Regions from separate parts of the Enterobacter cloacae complex sp. ECNIH7 genome, predicted to be linked through region 3. Evidence: predicted binding sites of a transcription regulator. Region 3 holds the regulator's gene; each other region holds the start of a gene.
The links. The regulator PhoB, encoded in region 3, activates phosphate uptake and scavenging genes when phosphate is short. The targets are predictions, from matches to a motif close to CTGTCATAAAACTGNCNNAT.
Positions count from the first base shown of each region.

Region 1: the regulator PhoB is predicted to act here: its motif matches at 2,199-2,218, upstream of pstS (phosphate ABC transporter substrate-binding protein PstS).
Region 2: the regulator PhoB is predicted to act here: its motif matches at 2,096-2,115, upstream of WM95_RS03270 (esterase-like activity of phytase family protein).
Region 4: the regulator PhoB is predicted to act here: its motif matches at 2,491-2,510, upstream of kdgR (DNA-binding transcriptional regulator KdgR).

Region 1 is NZ_CP017990.1:27,783-31,985, reverse strand. Features, by position in the region: gene pstC (phosphate ABC transporter permease PstC) at 1-943, opposite strand, end outside; gene pstS (phosphate ABC transporter substrate-binding protein PstS) at 1,071-2,111, opposite strand; gene glmS (glutamine--fructose-6-phosphate transaminase (isomerizing)) at 2,433-4,203, opposite strand, start outside.
Region 2 is NZ_CP017990.1:670,270-674,472, forward strand. Features, by position in the region: gene WM95_RS03255 (NAD-dependent succinate-semialdehyde dehydrogenase) at 1-836, shown strand, start outside; gene WM95_RS03260 (hypothetical protein) at 884-1,204, opposite strand; gene WM95_RS03265 (YfaZ family outer membrane protein) at 1,204-1,749, opposite strand; gene WM95_RS03270 (esterase-like activity of phytase family protein) at 2,161-3,519, shown strand; gene yjiA (GTPase) at 4,071-4,203, opposite strand, start outside.
Region 3 is NZ_CP017990.1:1,096,539-1,100,741, reverse strand. Features, by position in the region: gene brnQ (branched-chain amino acid transporter carrier protein BrnQ) at 1-160, opposite strand, end outside; gene phoR (phosphate regulon sensor histidine kinase PhoR) at 570-1,865, opposite strand; gene phoB (phosphate response regulator transcription factor PhoB) at 1,887-2,576, opposite strand; gene sbcD (exonuclease subunit SbcD) at 2,764-3,969, shown strand; gene sbcC (exonuclease subunit SbcC) at 3,966-4,203, shown strand, end outside.
Region 4 is NZ_CP017990.1:2,959,892-2,964,094, reverse strand. Features, by position in the region: gene htpX (protease HtpX) at 117-998, shown strand; gene WM95_RS14540 (MFS transporter) at 1,049-2,422, opposite strand; gene kdgR (DNA-binding transcriptional regulator KdgR) at 2,602-3,393, shown strand; gene WM95_RS14530 (YobH family protein) at 3,462-3,701, opposite strand; gene mgrB (PhoP/PhoQ regulator MgrB) at 3,863-4,006, shown strand; gene WM95_RS14520 (YebO family protein) at 4,081-4,203, shown strand, end outside.

The sequences.
Region 1 (4,203 bases), 1.1 Mb from region 3:
TTTTAGCGAGGCGCATAATCATCAACTTGGAAATCGCCAGAACAATGAAGGTGATAACGAACAGAATCAGACCCAGCTCCATCAGCGCCGCTACGTGCAGCCCCGATTCCGCTTCCGCAAATTCATTCGCCAGCGCCGAGGTAATACTGTTACCCGGCATGTAGAGCGACGCGCTGTCGAGCTGGTAGGTGTTACCGATGATAAAGGTGACCGCCATGGTTTCACCCAGCGCACGACCTAAACCCAGCATCACGCCCCCGATCACCCCATTTTTGGTGAACGGAAGGACAATGCGCCAGATAACTTCCCAGGTGGTGCAGCCGATGCCGTAGGCCGACTCTTTCATCATCACCGGCGTTTGTTCGAAGACATCGCGCATCACCGCCGCAATGTACGGAATAATCATGATGGCGAGGATCACACCTGCCGCCAGAATGCCGATACCGAAAGCCGGGCCAGAGAACAGGGCACCCACAAACGGAATGGCGGAAAGCACGTTACCCACCGGTTCCTGGAAGTACGTGGCAAACAGCGGAGCAAAGATGAACAGACCCCACATGCCGTAAACGATACTTGGAATAGCCGCCAGCAGTTCGATGGCAATACCCAGCGGGCGTCGCAGCCAGCCCGGCGCCAGCTCCGTCAGGAACAGGGCAATACCAAAGCTCACCGGAACCGCAATCAGCAGGGCGATGAACGAGGTCACCAGAGTGCCGTAAATCGGCACCAGGGCACCGTAGATATCGTTCGGCGCGTCCCACTCTTTAGTCCACAGGAAGGAAAAACCGAATTTCTGGATGCTCGGCCATGAGGAGAAAATCAGAGACACGATAATGCCGCCCAGCAGCAATAGCACAATCAGCGCAGCCAGTTTGACCAGCGCGCTGAAAATCATGTCACCTTTTTTACCCGGAGGGTTAAATGCAGGCTTGGTTGCAGCCATAAATTACTCTTCTGTTTGAGACGTTTTACGAATATGCCCGGTGGCGCTGACGCTTACCGGGCCTACAGCTTAAACCGTAGGGCGGGTAAGCGCAGCGCCACCCGCCATCTTCGTTAAATATATCCTGTTAGTACAGCGCTTTACCGCTGCTGTCTTTCACGTTGGTTTTCCATGCAGCGCGAATCTGCTCAACCACGTTGTCCGGCAGTGTAGCGTAATCCAGGGCGTTAGCCTGTTTGCCGCCGTTTTTGTACGCCCAGTCGAAGAACTTCAGCACTTCGGCGCCCTGCTCAGGTTTCTTCTGCTCTTTGTGAACCAGGATGAAGGTGGTAGAGGTGATTGGCCATGCACCTTCGCCTTTCTGGTTAGTCAGATCCTGCGCGAAGGATTTGCTCCAGTCAGCGCCTTTCGCGGCGTTAGCAAAGTTCTCTTCGGTTGGGCTAACCGGTTTGCCGTCGGCTGAAACCAGTTTGGTGTAGGACAGGTTGTTCTGCTTGGCGTACGCATACTCTACGTAACCAATTGAGCCAGGCAGACGCTGTACGAACGCGGCGATACCGTCGTTACCTTTACCGCCCAGACCGGTTGGCCAGTTAACGGTAGAGCCGGAGCCGACTTTAGATTTCCACTCTTCGTTCACTTTTGCCAGGTAGCTGGTGAACACGAAAGAGGTACCGGAACCATCCGCGCGGCGAACCACGGCGATGTTCTGAGAAGGCAGCTTCAGGCCTGGGTTGAGTTTAGCGATCGCTTCGTCATCCCATTTTTTGATTTTGCCCAGGTAGATGTCACCCAGCGTTTTGCCGTCCAGCACCAGCTCACCCGACTTCACGCCCGGCAGGTTGATGGCCAGGACCACGCCACCGATCACGGTAGGGAACTGGAACAGGCCTTCCTGAGCTAGTTTGTCATCAGACAGCGGAGCGTCTGATGCGCCGAAATCAACCGTGTTCGCGGTAATTTGTTTAACACCACCGGAGGAGCCGATACCCTGATAGTTAACCTTGTTACCGGTTTCTTTCTGGTAGGTATCCGCCCATTTGGCATACACCGGCGCAGGGAAGGTTGCACCAGCGCCAGTCAGGCTTGCTTCTGCAAATACAGAGAACGCGCTCAGAGATAAGGTCGCGGCGACAACAGTTGCGACAGTGGTACGCATAACTTTCATAATGTCTCCTGCAAGATTTTCGTAAATCGTTGTTTAGTGGCTACGATGAGCAAAATAGGACAAACAGGTGACAGATAAATGTACGAATTATGACAGTTTTATGACAACGTAAATTTCACTTAAAAATAAGCAAAAGAAAGCTTATTTTTCATCGCTTTAGCCGCTTTTATGACAAGGCGTTTTCAGAAATATTTTCTTTATGTGACACTGAAAAAAGTAGCTGAAGATGACAAATTGTCATTATTAAAAACGAGAAAGGATTGATGAAAAACAAGCCGGGCAGGATAAAAAAGCTCCACCCGAAGGTGGAGCCTGAAGGGATTATTCTACGGTAACCGATTTCGCCAGGTTACGCGGCTGGTCAACGTCGGTACCTTTGATCAGCGCAACGTGATAGGCCAACAGCTGCAGCGGAACGGTGTAGAAGATTGGTGCAATCACCTCTTCCACATGCGGCATCTCGATGATATGCATGTTGTCGTTGCTGACAAAACCGGCATCTTTGTCGGCGAAGACGTACAGAACACCGCCGCGGGCGCGCACTTCTTCGATGTTAGACTTCAGTTTTTCCAGCAGTTCGTTGTTTGGTGCCACAACGATGACCGGCATATCCGCGTCAATCAGCGCCAGCGGGCCGTGCTTCAGCTCGCCAGCCGCATAGGCTTCAGCGTGAATGTAGGAGATCTCTTTCAGCTTCAGCGCGCCTTCCAGCGCAATCGGATACTGATCGCCACGACCCAGGAACAGGGCGTGATGTTTGTCGGAGAAATCTTCCGCCAGCGCTTCAATGCGTTTGTCCTGAGACAGCATCTGTTCAATACGGCTCGGCAGCGCCTGCAGGCCGTGAACGATGTCGTGCTCAACGGACGCATCTTCACCTTTCAGACGCGCCAGCTTCGCCACCAGCATCAGCAGAACGGTCAGCTGAGTGGTAAACGCTTTGGTAGAGGCCACACCGATTTCGGTGCCCGCTTTGGTCATCAGCGCCAGATCGGACTCACGCACCAGCGATGAGCCAGGAACGTTACAGATAGCCAGAGAGCCCAGGTAACCCAGCTCTTTAGACAGACGCAGCGCTGCCAGCGTATCCGCCGTTTCACCAGACTGGGAAAGGGTGATCATCAGGCTGTTACGACGCACCGCGGATTTGCGATAGCGGAATTCAGACGCGATTTCCACATCGCACGGCACGCCAGCCAGGGATTCAAACCAGTAGCGAGAGACCATACCGGAGTTATAGGAGGTGCCGCAGGCCACGATCTGAATATGCTCGACCTTGCCGAGCAGTTCGTTCGCGTTTGCGCCCAACTCGCTCAGATCCACTTCACCGTGGCTGATGCGCCCGGTCAGCGTGTTTTTGATGGCGTTTGGCTGCTCGTAAATCTCTTTCTGCATGTAGTGACGGTAAGCGCCTTTGTCGCCCGCGTCGTACTGCAGATTCGATTCAATCTCCTGACGTTTCACCTGCTCGCCTTTGGTATCAAAGACGGTCACGCTGCGACGGGTCACTTCCGCGATATCACCCTCTTCGAGGAAGATAAAGCGACGGGTAACCGGCAGGAGCGCCAGCTGGTCAGAAGCGATGAAGTTTTCGCCCATGCCCAGACCGATAACCATCGGGCTACCGGAACGCGCGGCCAGCAATGTGGACGGATCGCGGGAATCCATGATCACCGTACCGTACGCACCGCGCAGCTGAGGGATAGCACGCAGCACCGCATCACGCAGCGTGCCGCCCTGCTCCAGCTCCCAGTGCACCAGGTGAGCAATCACTTCGGTGTCAGTTTCAGAGACGAAGGTGTAGCCGCGCGCTTTCAGTTCTTCGCGCAGCGGTTCGTGGTTTTCGATAATGCCGTTGTGCACGACCACGATGTGTTCAGACACATGCGGGTGCGCGTTACCTTCAGACGGTTCGCCGTGCGTCGCCCAGCGGGTGTGAGCAATACCGGTTCCACCGTGCAGCGGATGTTCTTCCGCGGCCTGGGCCAGCATCTGCACTTTACCGAGACGACGCAGACGGGTCATATGGCCTTCTGCATCGACGACAGCCAGACCGGCTGAGTCGTAACCACGGTATTCCAGACGACGTAAA
Region 2 (4,203 bases), 430 kb from region 3:
GGGCGTGGACCAACCTGTTTATTTCGTCCGAGCAGGTGGCGAATATCATTGCTGACGATCGCGTGCAGGGCGCCGCATTAACCGGCTCCGAAAAGGCCGGCAGCGTGGTGGCCACGCAGGCGGCGAAGCATATCAAGAAATCCACGCTGGAGCTGGGCGGTAACGACGTGTTCGTGGTGCTGGATGACTCAGACCTTGAGAAGGCCGTGAAAATTGGCGTTAACGCGCGGCTCAACAACGCCGGGCAGGTCTGCACCGCGGCGAAGCGCTTTATCCTGCATGAAAAGATTGCGGATGCCTTCCTGAGCAAATTCACCGAGGCGTTTAAGCAGGTGAAGATTGGCGATCCGCTGGACGAAAGCACCACGCTGGGGCCGCTCTCTTCCAAAGATGCGCTGGAAACGCTGACCAAACAGGTTAACGAGGCGGTGAAAAACGGTGCGACGCTGCACTATGGCGGCAAACCGGTACAGCGCGACGGGAGCTTTTTCGAACCGACGATCCTGACGAATATCTCCCGCGATAACCCGGCGTATTTCGAAGAGTTCTTCGGCCCGGTAGCGCAGATTTACGTCGTGAAAAGCGACGACGAGGCGGTCGCGCTGGCTAACGACTCCCACTACGGCCTTGGCGGGGCGGTATTTAGTCATAATATCGAGCGCGCGAAGAAAATGGCGTCACGGATTGAGACCGGGATGGTGTACATCAACTGGCTCACCGATACCGCACCGGAGCTGCCGTTCGGCGGGGTGAAGCGCTCCGGCTACGGACGCGAGCTGTCGGATCTGGGGATCAAAGAGTTTGTGAACCAGAAGCTGGTGGTGGTGCGTAAGTAAGAGATAATAAAAAACCTGCCATCCGGCAGGTTTTTTTAAAAGGGGGATTATTTGACTTCGATCTTGTCCCAGCCGCTTTTGAACATGCAGCTGTCGACTAGCGTATCCCGGCGATATTCATTCGCGTCTTCAACCGTGTAGCTCGTGGAAATATCCTTTTTCTTGTTCTTTTTGTCCGTTTTTTCCGAACTCGAACCGGTCACGACGTTATCCGGGGGTAGATCGATCAGCGCCTGCGCTTCGCATTCCGTGAGCTTTTTATTCATCTCAGCATCGCTGACGCCCGGTTTCACCCATTTGTACTGGACGCAGCCGGTGAGCATCAGCGTGAGGCTCAGAACGCAAAGCGCGGTCATGCGGTGTTTCATCAGAAGGTGACTCCACCGCCTACGTATGCGCCGTCAATCAGCGTGTGGCCAGGACGACCGTCTTTACCGTCCACGCTCACGTGGCGGTAACCCACTTTCAGGGTCACTGGCGTAATTGGCGTCCAGCTTACGCCGCCGTTGGCTTCGACGTAGTTTTTCACGCTGTTGTTCAGGCCTTCTGGTGCGACATAGCCTTCACCGTACACGTGGATGCTGTCGGTCAGGGCAACGTTTACGCCGCCGCCAATCGGGAACGCCACGCCGTTATCGCCTTTTTTCGGGCCGAGGTAGATGGCTTTTGCACCCGCATTCAGCATCACCGGGCCAAGACCCAGGTTGTAGCCTGCGCCCACGCCCCCGGTCTGGGTACCGTCATCGGTGTTTTTGAGCCAGTTGCTTTCGAGATAAACACCGGATGAGGATTTCCCCATTTCCAGATTGAGGTTGGTAAAGTTTTTACCCTGCTCAACGGTGCCGCCCATCGCCAGTGCGGAACCCGATACGGCAGCCAGAGCAGAAAGAAGAAGGAAATTCAGTTTTTTCATGTTTTTTGCCTCGTCATTAAATTCATCTGGGCGCACCTTAACAAGCGATGTTAATGACTGCAAATGTGATATAAATCGCGGTTTTATACTGATATTGTTAACTTTTTTATTGAAGTTGTTGCAATGATGTTTGATTGTCGGGGTGTCAACAGGGGATGTTTTTAGCGTTTAGGAACCGTTTAGTTTTTTGACTAAACATAAACTGAACGAGGCGGGGATAGTGATTTGAGATGAATTAATTGGGTTTCTAATAATTTCCAAAAATATTTCACCTGTCACACAAAACAACAAAGCCTTACATTTCGAGCGATGAATATACGTTCAATCGCGCAGGCCGGTTTCCCTTCCATGTCATTTTTCTGACACGTTTATTCTTTACGTTGTTGGCTTCACTAACTGGATGCTAACAATATGAAAAGAAAAATTATTCCTGTTCTAATCGGCTGTACGCTCTCTTTCTCTGGCCTGGCGGCGCAGCCCACTGCTGAGCGCTATGTCGTCAGCTTCCCTGAAGGCTCCCACGTGAGCTACAGCGGCGCGTTTGCCAGCGCGTTTCCGAACGGACTGCCCGTGGGAATCGGTTCTGGCCTGCTGTTTACGGGCAAGCAGGGTGATGCCCTGACCTTTGCGACCGTGACCGATCGCGGTCCAAACGCCGATGCGCCAAAAATGGGTAAAAACGAAGCCAAAATATTTGTCACGCCAGATTTCGCGCCGCTGCTGATGACCATCCGCGTCCAGAACGGCAAAGCGGAGGCGGTTGATGCCCGTCCGCTGCATGACGATAAAGGCGAAATTAACGGTCTGCCGCTGCAAAGCGGTGTGATTGGCTCCACTAACGAAGTGGCCTTCAGCGATACCTTAAAGACGCTCAAGGGTGACAACCGCGGGCTGGATACGGAAGGCATCACGCCGGACGGGAAAGGCGGCTACTGGCTGTGCGACGAGTACGGCCCTTTCCTGATTAACGTCGACGGCAAAGGGAAGATCCTGGCGATCCACGGGCCGCAGGCGGCGGAAGGGGAGAAATCCATCGCGGGCGGCCTGCCAAACATTATCAAATGGCGCCAGGCGAACCGGGGCTTTGAAGGCCTGACCCGGATGCCGGACGGGCGTATTATCGCCGCCGTGCAAAGCACGCTGGATATCGACGGTAAGAGCAAAAAGCAGGCGCTGTTTACGCGTCTGGTGAGCTTCGACCCGGCAACCGGGAAAACGGCGATGTACGGTTACCCTATCGACAGCGCGGCCTACAGCAAAAACAGCGACGCCAAAATCGGCGACATCGTGGCGCTCGATGACCAGCACATCCTGCTGATTGAGCAGGGAAGCGATAAAAACGACGGCATGCGTAACCTTATCTACAAGGTGGATCTCAGCAAGGCGAGCGACCTGACCGCCTTCGACAAGCCGGGCGAATACCCGGAGTTTGATGATGAGAAAACCCTGGCGCAGCGCGGCATTACCCTTGCGGCAAAAACGCAGGTGGTCGATCTGCGCGCGCTGGGCTGGCAGCAGGAGAAGGCCGAAGGGCTGGCGCTGATCGACAGCAAAACGCTTGCGGTGGCGAACGATAACGACTTTGGCGTGAAGGTGGCGATGCAAAACCCGGTCGAGGGCAAGAAGCTCAAGGATTATCGGGTGAACGCGGAAGGCAAGCTGACGCTGGATGATAAACCGGTGGAAACCACGCTCAGCGTGAAGCCGCTGAAAAAGCCGGAGTCGGACAGCGAGCTGTGGATTGTGACGCTGCCGGAAGCGGTGAAATAAGTTTACCCTTCTTGCTAAAGGCTGGGGTATCCCCACAAGATAATGCCTGCACAGACGGCTCCCTCTCCCTTGAGGGAGAGGGCTGGGGTGAGGGGGAACATACGGCTGTGGAGGTTATTCCGTTCACTCTATGTTCCTTGCTACTCTGTAACGGCATGACCTGTGAACGTGCCAGGGTGGCTCAATCGCCACCACCCTGGCGACCCGGGCTCCCGGCGGTAAATCGCCGCTTCGCGGATTGCTCGCCCCATCCCTGGGGCTCACCCTTTCAGGGCCAGCGCAGGCGCTGTCCAAAATTGCTCCCGGCAATTTTGTCCTCAGCTTATTCCTTCAGGCTATCGGGTCGGGCATGAGCCTGCATCCCTGCAGGCCACGCCCTCTCGGCGCATCCCTGCGCCTCGCCCCGGCCTTACGGAAACGCCTCGGCGATTTACAGCCGGACCAGGGCATCGCTGTAAGCCATTAATTTTTCTGAAGCAACATTCATCGCTTCAGGTTAAAAAATTACCGGGGATCCCTCAGCCCCACAGGGGAGAGGAGATGCATAGCGGTTATTTCTTCAGCCCCGCAAACGCCGCCCGAATTTCTTCTTCCGGAAGCTGTATGCCTATAAACACCATCACGCTGCGCGGCGCTTCCTCGCCCCAGGGGCGATCCCAGTCGGCGCTGTACAGGCGCTGTACG
Region 3 (4,203 bases):
CCACGGCAGTAATCAGGAAACCAAACGCGGCGGTCCAGACGTGTTCACCCGCCTGTAAGCCAACCATTGGAGGGAAAATGATGTTGCCTGCGCCAACGAACAGCGCAAATGTCATAAAGCCCAGCGCGATGATGTCACGCGATTTTAAGTGATGGGTCATAAAACCTTACTGCCTGTGGATGTGGTGTTGAAAACATTGAGATTTTCGATATCCCTGACGGGACGATACAGCCGAAAATTTGCTCAATTTCAGCGGGAAATGCTCCCGTCCTGGCGTGGAGAAGAATAGTTTTTCGATTTACCACGCAAATACAGTCGGTCTGACAGTATCTGGGGCGCAATTTAAACGCTTATAACGTTTAAAGGCAAGGCGGGATCGTAAAACCAGAACAATATGCCAGCATGGAAATACACCTCAGAATAATACGCTATTTATAAGAAAAACCCATGGCTAATCATGCGAACAAAAAACAGTCAGCCGTATAAAATTCATCCGCGTTTCGCTTGACTGCAAAGCAAACGGGCCAGCAGACGCTGACCCGTGGAAAGGTAAAATGACACGCCTGCCGTCAGGCGATCTTTTTGGCAATTAATCGTTCCGGAATAACGAAACTGAAGCGGGTTCCTTTACCCAGCGTACTCTGAATATCGAGACGGCTTTCATGGTGATTCACCGCGTGTTTCACAATTGCCAGCCCCAGACCGCTTCCGCCAGTCTGCCGGGATCGCGCTTTATCCACACGGTAAAAGCGCTCGGTCAGGCGCGGAATATGCTCAGGCGCAATTCCCGGCCCGTTGTCTTCCACGCTAAACTCAGCCCCCGTTGGGGCATGATGCCAGCGCACCACGATATTCGTCCCCTCCGGCGTATGATTTACCGCGTTATACACAAGGTTGGAAATGGCGCTCCGCAGTTCATCTTCGCTGCCCAGCACCTTCAGCGTATTGTCGACCTCAAAGGTCAGGTGATGCTTTTTATGGCTTAACGTCTGCGCTTCACGCTCAACGACCCGCAGCATCATCGGCACATCAATGGTGTCATTTAGCGCGAGCGACGGCGCCGCTTCAATCTTCGAGAGCGTCAGCAGCTGCTTCACCAGCCCTTCCATCCGGTGCGTTTGCTCGCGCATGGTGTGCAGCGCTTTTTCACGCGGCGCGCCTTCAAGCGTTTGCTCCTGCATCATCTCCAGGTAGCCCTGAAGCACGGTCAGCGGGGTACGCAGTTCGTGACTGACGTTGGCGAAGAAGTTGCGACGCGCCCCTTCCAGCTGGTGCATCTGGGTGACATCGCGCGCCACCATCAGCCACTGCTTATCGCTGTAGGGCATCACGCGGATTTCCAGATGGCGACCATTATTGAGCTTCAGATTGTGCGGGCGGGTAAAATCACGCTTTTTCAGATACAGCGTGAACTCGGGATAACGCAGAAGGTTGAGGATATTCTGGCCATTGTCGTCGGGCCAGCGCAGGCCCAGCAGCTGTTGCGCAAGGCCGTTACACCAGAAGATTGTCCCTTCTTCGGTCGTCAGAATAACGGCATCCGGCAGCGACTCTGCACCGCTGCGAAAACGCTTAATCAGGCTTCCCAGCTCGCGGCGACGCTTTTTATTACGCATCTGCATCTGATGCAGACCGTACAGCAGCGGCTCCCAGCTGCCGCTTCCCGGCGGCGGCGTCATGCTTCGATCAACCCACAGCCACCAGGAGAGGCGCAGCAGGTTCCAGAAATGCCAGATCAGCAGCCCGGTGACCGACGCCAGCAGAAACCACGGCAGGTGTCCAAGAAAGGCCCCCAGAAGGAAGGCCGGAATACAGCATAAGATCAGTTCAAAGACGAGCCTTTTCCATGACAGACGTTCCAGCACGCGTCACACTCCTGTCATTGTTCAGAAACGGGTAGAAAAACGATAACCCGTGCCGCGGACCGTCTGCACCATGCGATCGTGGCCGCTCAGTTCCAGTGCTTTTCGCAGGCGGCGAATATGTACGTCAACCGTCCGGTCTTCGACATACACGTTAGTTCCCCAGACGTTATTCAGCAACTGCTCGCGGCTGTAAACGCGTTCCGGGTGGGTCATAAAGAAGTGCAGGAGTTTAAATTCGGTAGGCCCCATGTCGAGGGGATTTTCACCGGTCATTACGCGGTGTGAGGTGGGATCAAGGCTCAGCCCCTGCATTTCGATCACCTCTTCCACCGCCATCGGCGAAATACGGCGCATCACGGCTTTAATGCGGGCAACCAGCTCTTTTGGGGAGAACGGTTTTGTAATGTAATCGTCCGCGCCGGTCTCCAGACCGCGCACGCGATCCTCTTCTTCTCCGCGCGCCGTGAGCATCACAACCGGGATGTCGCGGGTCAGCGCTTCACGCTTCAGGTGTTTGATAAACTGCAGTCCGGAGCCGCCGGGCAACATCCAGTCCAGCAGAATCAGATCGGGCCAGGGTTCATTCAGCTGGTTCACTGCGCTGTCATAATCTTCCGCTTCAACCGGCTGGAAGCCGTTTTGCTCGAGCACGAAGCACACCATTTCACGAATTGGAGCTTCATCTTCTACGACCAGAATACGTCTCGCCATACTTTGCCCTGTCTTATCTTATTTAAGTTACAAGTTTGTAATTCGGCGCCATTATGCGTCAGATTTATGACAGATTTATGAAAAACAGTACCACGATAAGGGGCAAACCGTTGTTTTATTACAGCGGTTATTTTCCCGTCTCTGAACGTTTATAATCCTGCTTTCTCTTTTTTGCCACGGATCAGCTATGCGCATACTTCACACCTCGGACTGGCATCTGGGTCAAAATTTTTACAGCAAAAGCCGTGCGGCTGAACATGAAGCCTTCCTGAACTGGCTGCTGGAAACGGCCCGGACACACGAGGTGGACGCGATTATTGTGGCGGGTGACATCTTTGATACCGGCTCACCCCCCAGTTATGCGCGTGAACTGTACAACCGCTTCGTGGTGAATTTGCAGCAAACCGGCTGTCATCTGGTGATTGTCGCCGGCAACCATGATTCCGTCGCGACGCTCAATGAATCCCGCGACATCCTGGCATTTCTCAATACCACCGTCGTCGCCAGCGCCGGGCACGCCCCGCAGATCCTGAAAAAACGCGACGGCACTCCGGGGGCGGTGCTGTGCCCTATTCCCTTTTTACGTCCGCGCGACATCGTGCAAAGCCAGGCGGGGCTGTCGGGTGCGGAAAAGCAGCAGCATCTATTACAGGCCATAACCGACTATTATTACCAGCAGCACGCCGATGCCTGCGCCCTGCGCGGCGACCAGCCGATTCCGGTGATTGCGACCGGGCATCTCACCACCGTCGGGGCCAGTAAAAGTGACGCGGTACGTGACATCTATATCGGCACGCTGGATGCCTTTCCGGCGCAGAACTTCCCTCCAGCCGACTACATTGCGCTCGGGCACATACACCGGGCTCAGATCGTCGGCGGCAGCGAGCACATCCGCTACTGCGGCTCGCCAATTTCGCTCAGCTTTGACGAAACGGGAAAGGCCAAATCCGTCCATCTGGTGAGCTTCTCCGAAGGAAAACTTCACGCCGTCGAGACGCTGGAGGTGCCCGTCACCCAGCCGCTGTCGGTGCTGAAGGGCGATCTTGACGCCATTACCGCCCAGCTTGAGCAGTGGCGCGGAACAGCGCTTAACCCGCCCGTCTGGCTGGATATCGAAATCACCACCGACGACTACCTGCACGATATGCAGCGAAAAATTCAGGCGCTGACGGAAGATTTACCCGTCGAAGTCTTACTGGTACGCCGCAGCCGCGAGCAGCGCGAGAAAATTCTGTTAAGCGCTCAACGCGAAACGCTCAGTGAACTGCGGGTTGAAGAGGTGTTTGAACGCAGGCTCTCGCAGGAGGAAATTGACGACGCGAAGCGCGCAAGACTCAGCGAACTGTTCAGCCATACCCTGCATGCGCTCAATGATGAGGAAGAAAACGCATGAAAATTTTGAGCCTGCGTCTGAAAAATCTCAACTCCCTCAAGGGCGAGTGGAAAATTGACTTTACTACGGAGCCGTTTGCCAGCAACGGTCTGTTTGCCATCACCGGCGCAACCGGGGCAGGTAAAACCACCCTGCTTGACGCCATCTGTCTGGCGCTTTATCACGAAACGCCACGCCTGCAGAAGGTTTCTCAGGCGCAAAACGACCTGATGACGCGCGACACCGCCGAGTGCC
Region 4 (4,203 bases), 1.9 Mb from region 3:
AAAGTTGTGTCTTTCTGGTGACTTACGCCCGCCGGATGCTTGAAAATAGCCGCAATACCCATACGATGTGGGTAATCGCATAGTGCGTTTTGTTAAACTGAGGTAAAAAGAAAATTATGATGCGAATCGCGCTCTTCCTGCTCACCAACCTGGCGGTCATGGTGGTTTTCGGGCTCGTGCTAAGCCTGACAGGAATTCAGTCGAGCAGCGTTCAGGGTCTGTTGATTATGGCGCTGCTGTTTGGTTTTGGTGGCTCGTTCATCTCCCTGCTGATGTCGAAGTGGATGGCACTGAAATCGGTGGGTGGTGAGGTTATTGAACAGCCGCGTAACGATATGGAACAGTGGCTGATGAACACGGTGGCTCAGCAATCCCGTCAGGCCGGGATCGCCATGCCGCAGGTGGCGATTTACCATGCCCCGGACATCAACGCTTTCGCCACGGGTGCCCGTCGCGATGCGTCACTGGTTGCCGTCAGCACCGGATTGCTGCAGAACATGAGCCGTGACGAAGCCGAAGCGGTTATTGCCCACGAAATCAGCCATATCGCCAACGGTGACATGGTGACCATGACCCTGATTCAGGGCGTGGTGAACACCTTCGTGATCTTCATCTCCCGTATTCTGGCGCAGATCGCGGCAGGCTTTATGGGCGGAAACCGTGATGAAGGTGAAGAGAGCAACGGCAACCCGCTGATCTACTTCGCCGTTTCGATGGTACTGGAACTGGTATTCGGTATTCTGGCCAGCATCATCACCATGTGGTTCTCCCGCCACCGTGAATTCCACGCGGATGCCGGCTCGGCGAAGCTGGTTGGTCGTGAGAAGATGATTGCCGCGCTGCAGCGTCTGAAAACCAGCTACGAGCCGCAGGAAGCGAACAGCATGATGGCCTTCTGCATTAACGGTAAATCCAAATCGCTGAGCGAGCTGTTTATGTCTCACCCGCCGCTGGATAAACGTATCGAAGCGTTGCGCAGTGGGGAATATCTGAAGTAACGCTAAGAACTCTAATAAGCCGGGCAGGAGAACACTCCGCCCGGCTTTTTTTATGCCTGAACCCTGGGCTGGGTCACGCGCAGGCCGCTGACGACCGCCGCGAGCGAGGCAAGGGCTCCCGCGGTGAGAAGCGCAACATGGTTGCCGTTTTGCCCGGCGAGGTTAAACATCAGGGCGACCAGGGCTGCGCCGCTGCTTTGTCCCAGAAGGCGCGCGGTCCCCAGCATGCCGCTGGCACCACCGCTGCGATGGCGCGGCGCGGAGGTGATGATGGTGTGATTGTTAGGGGACTGGAACAGGCCAAACCCAGCGCCGCACAGGATCATGCGCCAGATGATGTCCAGATCGGTTGGCGAGGACGGTAGCAGCGCCAGCGCGAATAGGCCTGTCGCCATCACCGCAAGCCCCAATGCTCCCAGTAAACCGGCATGGACGCGTTCAATTAAGTAACCTGCCAGCGGCGCCATCACCATGGTAGCTAGTGGCCAGGGGGTTAACAGCAGGCCGGTCTCCACTTCTGAACGGCCGACCACGCTCTGCAGAAAGAAGGGCAGAGAAACCAGAGCCAGCATTTGGGCGCAGAACGAGCAGACAGACGTGCAAATGGAGAGGGAAAAAAGGGGAATACGCAGCAGATCCACCGGCAGTAAAGGCACGGGGAGAGTGAGCTGGCGGCGAACAAAGAAGAAGCCGATCGCCAGCAGGGAAATGAGCTCCGCGCCGGTAAGCATCAGAGACTGTCCCTGCGCAAAGCCGCTCAGCGCCGTAATCAGCAGGCCAAAGGTCAGGGCATTCATCACTGCACTCGCCACATCGAAGCGCGGCATGGTGCTTTTAGGGCCGTTAGCGGGAAGAAAGCGCAGGGCAAAGAATATAGCGACAATGCCCAGCGGCACGTTAATAGCAAACAGCCATTGCCATGACGCAACGGAAAGGATCGCCGCCGCAATAGTTGGCCCGGCGGCGGAAGAGACAGCGACAATAAACGAGTTTATCCCCATGCCGCGCCCCAGATGACGTTGGGGATAAATTAAGCGGATCAACGCCGTGTTTACGCTCATGAGCGCCGCGCCGCCAAAACCCTGCGCGATGCGGGCAAGCGTCAGGGTATGCAGCGAATCTGAAAGGGCGCATAGCAAGGACGTGAAGGTGAAAACCACCAGACCGCACTGATACACCCGACGGTAACCGAACATATCGCCCAGGAAAGAGAACGAGAGCAGGGAAACCACAATCGCAATCTGATATGCGTTAACGATCCATATCGAACTGGCGGGAGAGGCATGCAGGTCGCTGGCGATGGTTGGCAGGGCAACGTTCGCGATTGCGCCGTCAAGGACGGCCATTGAGATACCGATAATGATGGTCGCTATAGCGCCATACCGCTGGGGTAAAGGCAGGCCATCGGAAAGGGTCTTTTCCATTAGGATTAAAAAAGCTCAGCGTGAAATTATTCTCAGGATAACTATTTTAGCATTGTTACAGCCGCGATATGTCGCAGATTTGTAACGAAGTAAACGCGGATTGATTGCAGGTGACATGACGGGAACTTATAATAAAAACCGGTTCTGATTTTTATAAAACACTCTCTATGAGGTGGTAAATGGCTATTGCGGATTTGGATAAACAGCCAGATTCTGTTTCTTCCGTGCTGAAGGTGTTTGGCATCTTACAGGCGCTGGGGGAAGAGCGTGAAATAGGTATTACAGAGTTGTCGCAGCGCGTGATGATGTCTAAAAGCACCGTATATCGCTTTTTACAAACCATGAAGTCGCTGGGCTACGTTGCCCAGGAGGGCGAATCTGAAAAATACTCTCTGACGCTTAAGCTGTTTGAGCTGGGCGCTCGTGCGCTACAAAATGTTGACCTGATCCGCAGCGCTGATATCCAGATGCGTGAAATCTCTCGCCTGACCAAAGAGACCATCCATCTCGGTGCGCTGGATGAAGACAGCATTGTTTACATCCATAAAATCGACTCCATGTACAATTTGCGCATGTACTCGCGCATTGGTCGTCGCAACCCGCTCTACAGCACCGCGATTGGTAAGGTTCTGCTGGCCTGGCGCGATCGTGAGGAAGTGAAACAGATCCTCGAAGGCGTGGAATACAAGCAAAGTACCTCGCGAACCATTACCAGCACAGACGCGCTGTTAACGGTGCTCGATCGCGTACGCGAGCAGGGGTATGGCGAAGATAACGAAGAGCAGGAAGAAGGGCTGCGCTGTATCGGCGTTCCGGTTTTTGACCGCTTTGGCGTAGTAATCGCGGGCTTAAGTATCTCCTTCCCAACCTTACGCTTCTCCGAAGAGCGCCTGCATGAGTATGTGGCTATTCTGCACACTGCCGCACGTAAGATTTCTGAACAAATGGGTTATCACAACTACCCGTTTTAATCTCTGCTCGCATAAAAAAACGCCGCATCTGTTGCGGCGTTTTTTATATCAGTCATGTCACCGGCTGATTAGCCATTATCAATCACGACGGATGTCTTTCGCAGGACCGGACAGTTGGTCAAGCCAACGATCCCGCTGTCAGTATGCAGATATTGCGCAGTGCTCACGCCCTGTGCTGTTAAATATTTACATTGAATCCCTAACCCGGCTGCGTTTTCGGTGCTTCCAACAAGCACGCCATAACCCGTGAGCAGAAGGCCAATCCAGACGAAAGCCAGTGCAATAATTGTTCGAATAATGAAGCGCATCATTAACCTCTTTTGTCGTTGTTATCATAAAGCTAGCGTAAACGGTTTACACGATGAAACAAGTGCAGGATTCTGAAAAAAGTGCGATGGCGGTACAGTTAGTCCTTGTTTAAGATAAGCGTGTTAACCTCGTTACATCAGGTTTTTAGACGGAGTGTGGAGTGAAAAAAATACGCTGGGTAATTCTGATTATCGTGCTGATAGCGTGCGTGGTGTTATGGACGCAGACGATCAATGTGATGTGCGATCAGGATGTACAGTTTTTTAGCGGCGTTTGCGCAATCAATAAGTTTATTCCGTGGTAATACGCATTTTTTCTCAAGGTGATTTCCTTCCTTCGCGCCAGTGGTAAAATAGACGTTTTTATTGAGGTGGTGAAATGGGTGAGTTACTGAATTCAGGGCTGCTGAATATGGCATCCCTGATGATTTCTTTGGTTGTTCTGCTTGTGGGCCTGGTCATTTGGTTTTTTGTGAACCGCGCCAGCTCCCGTACTAACGAG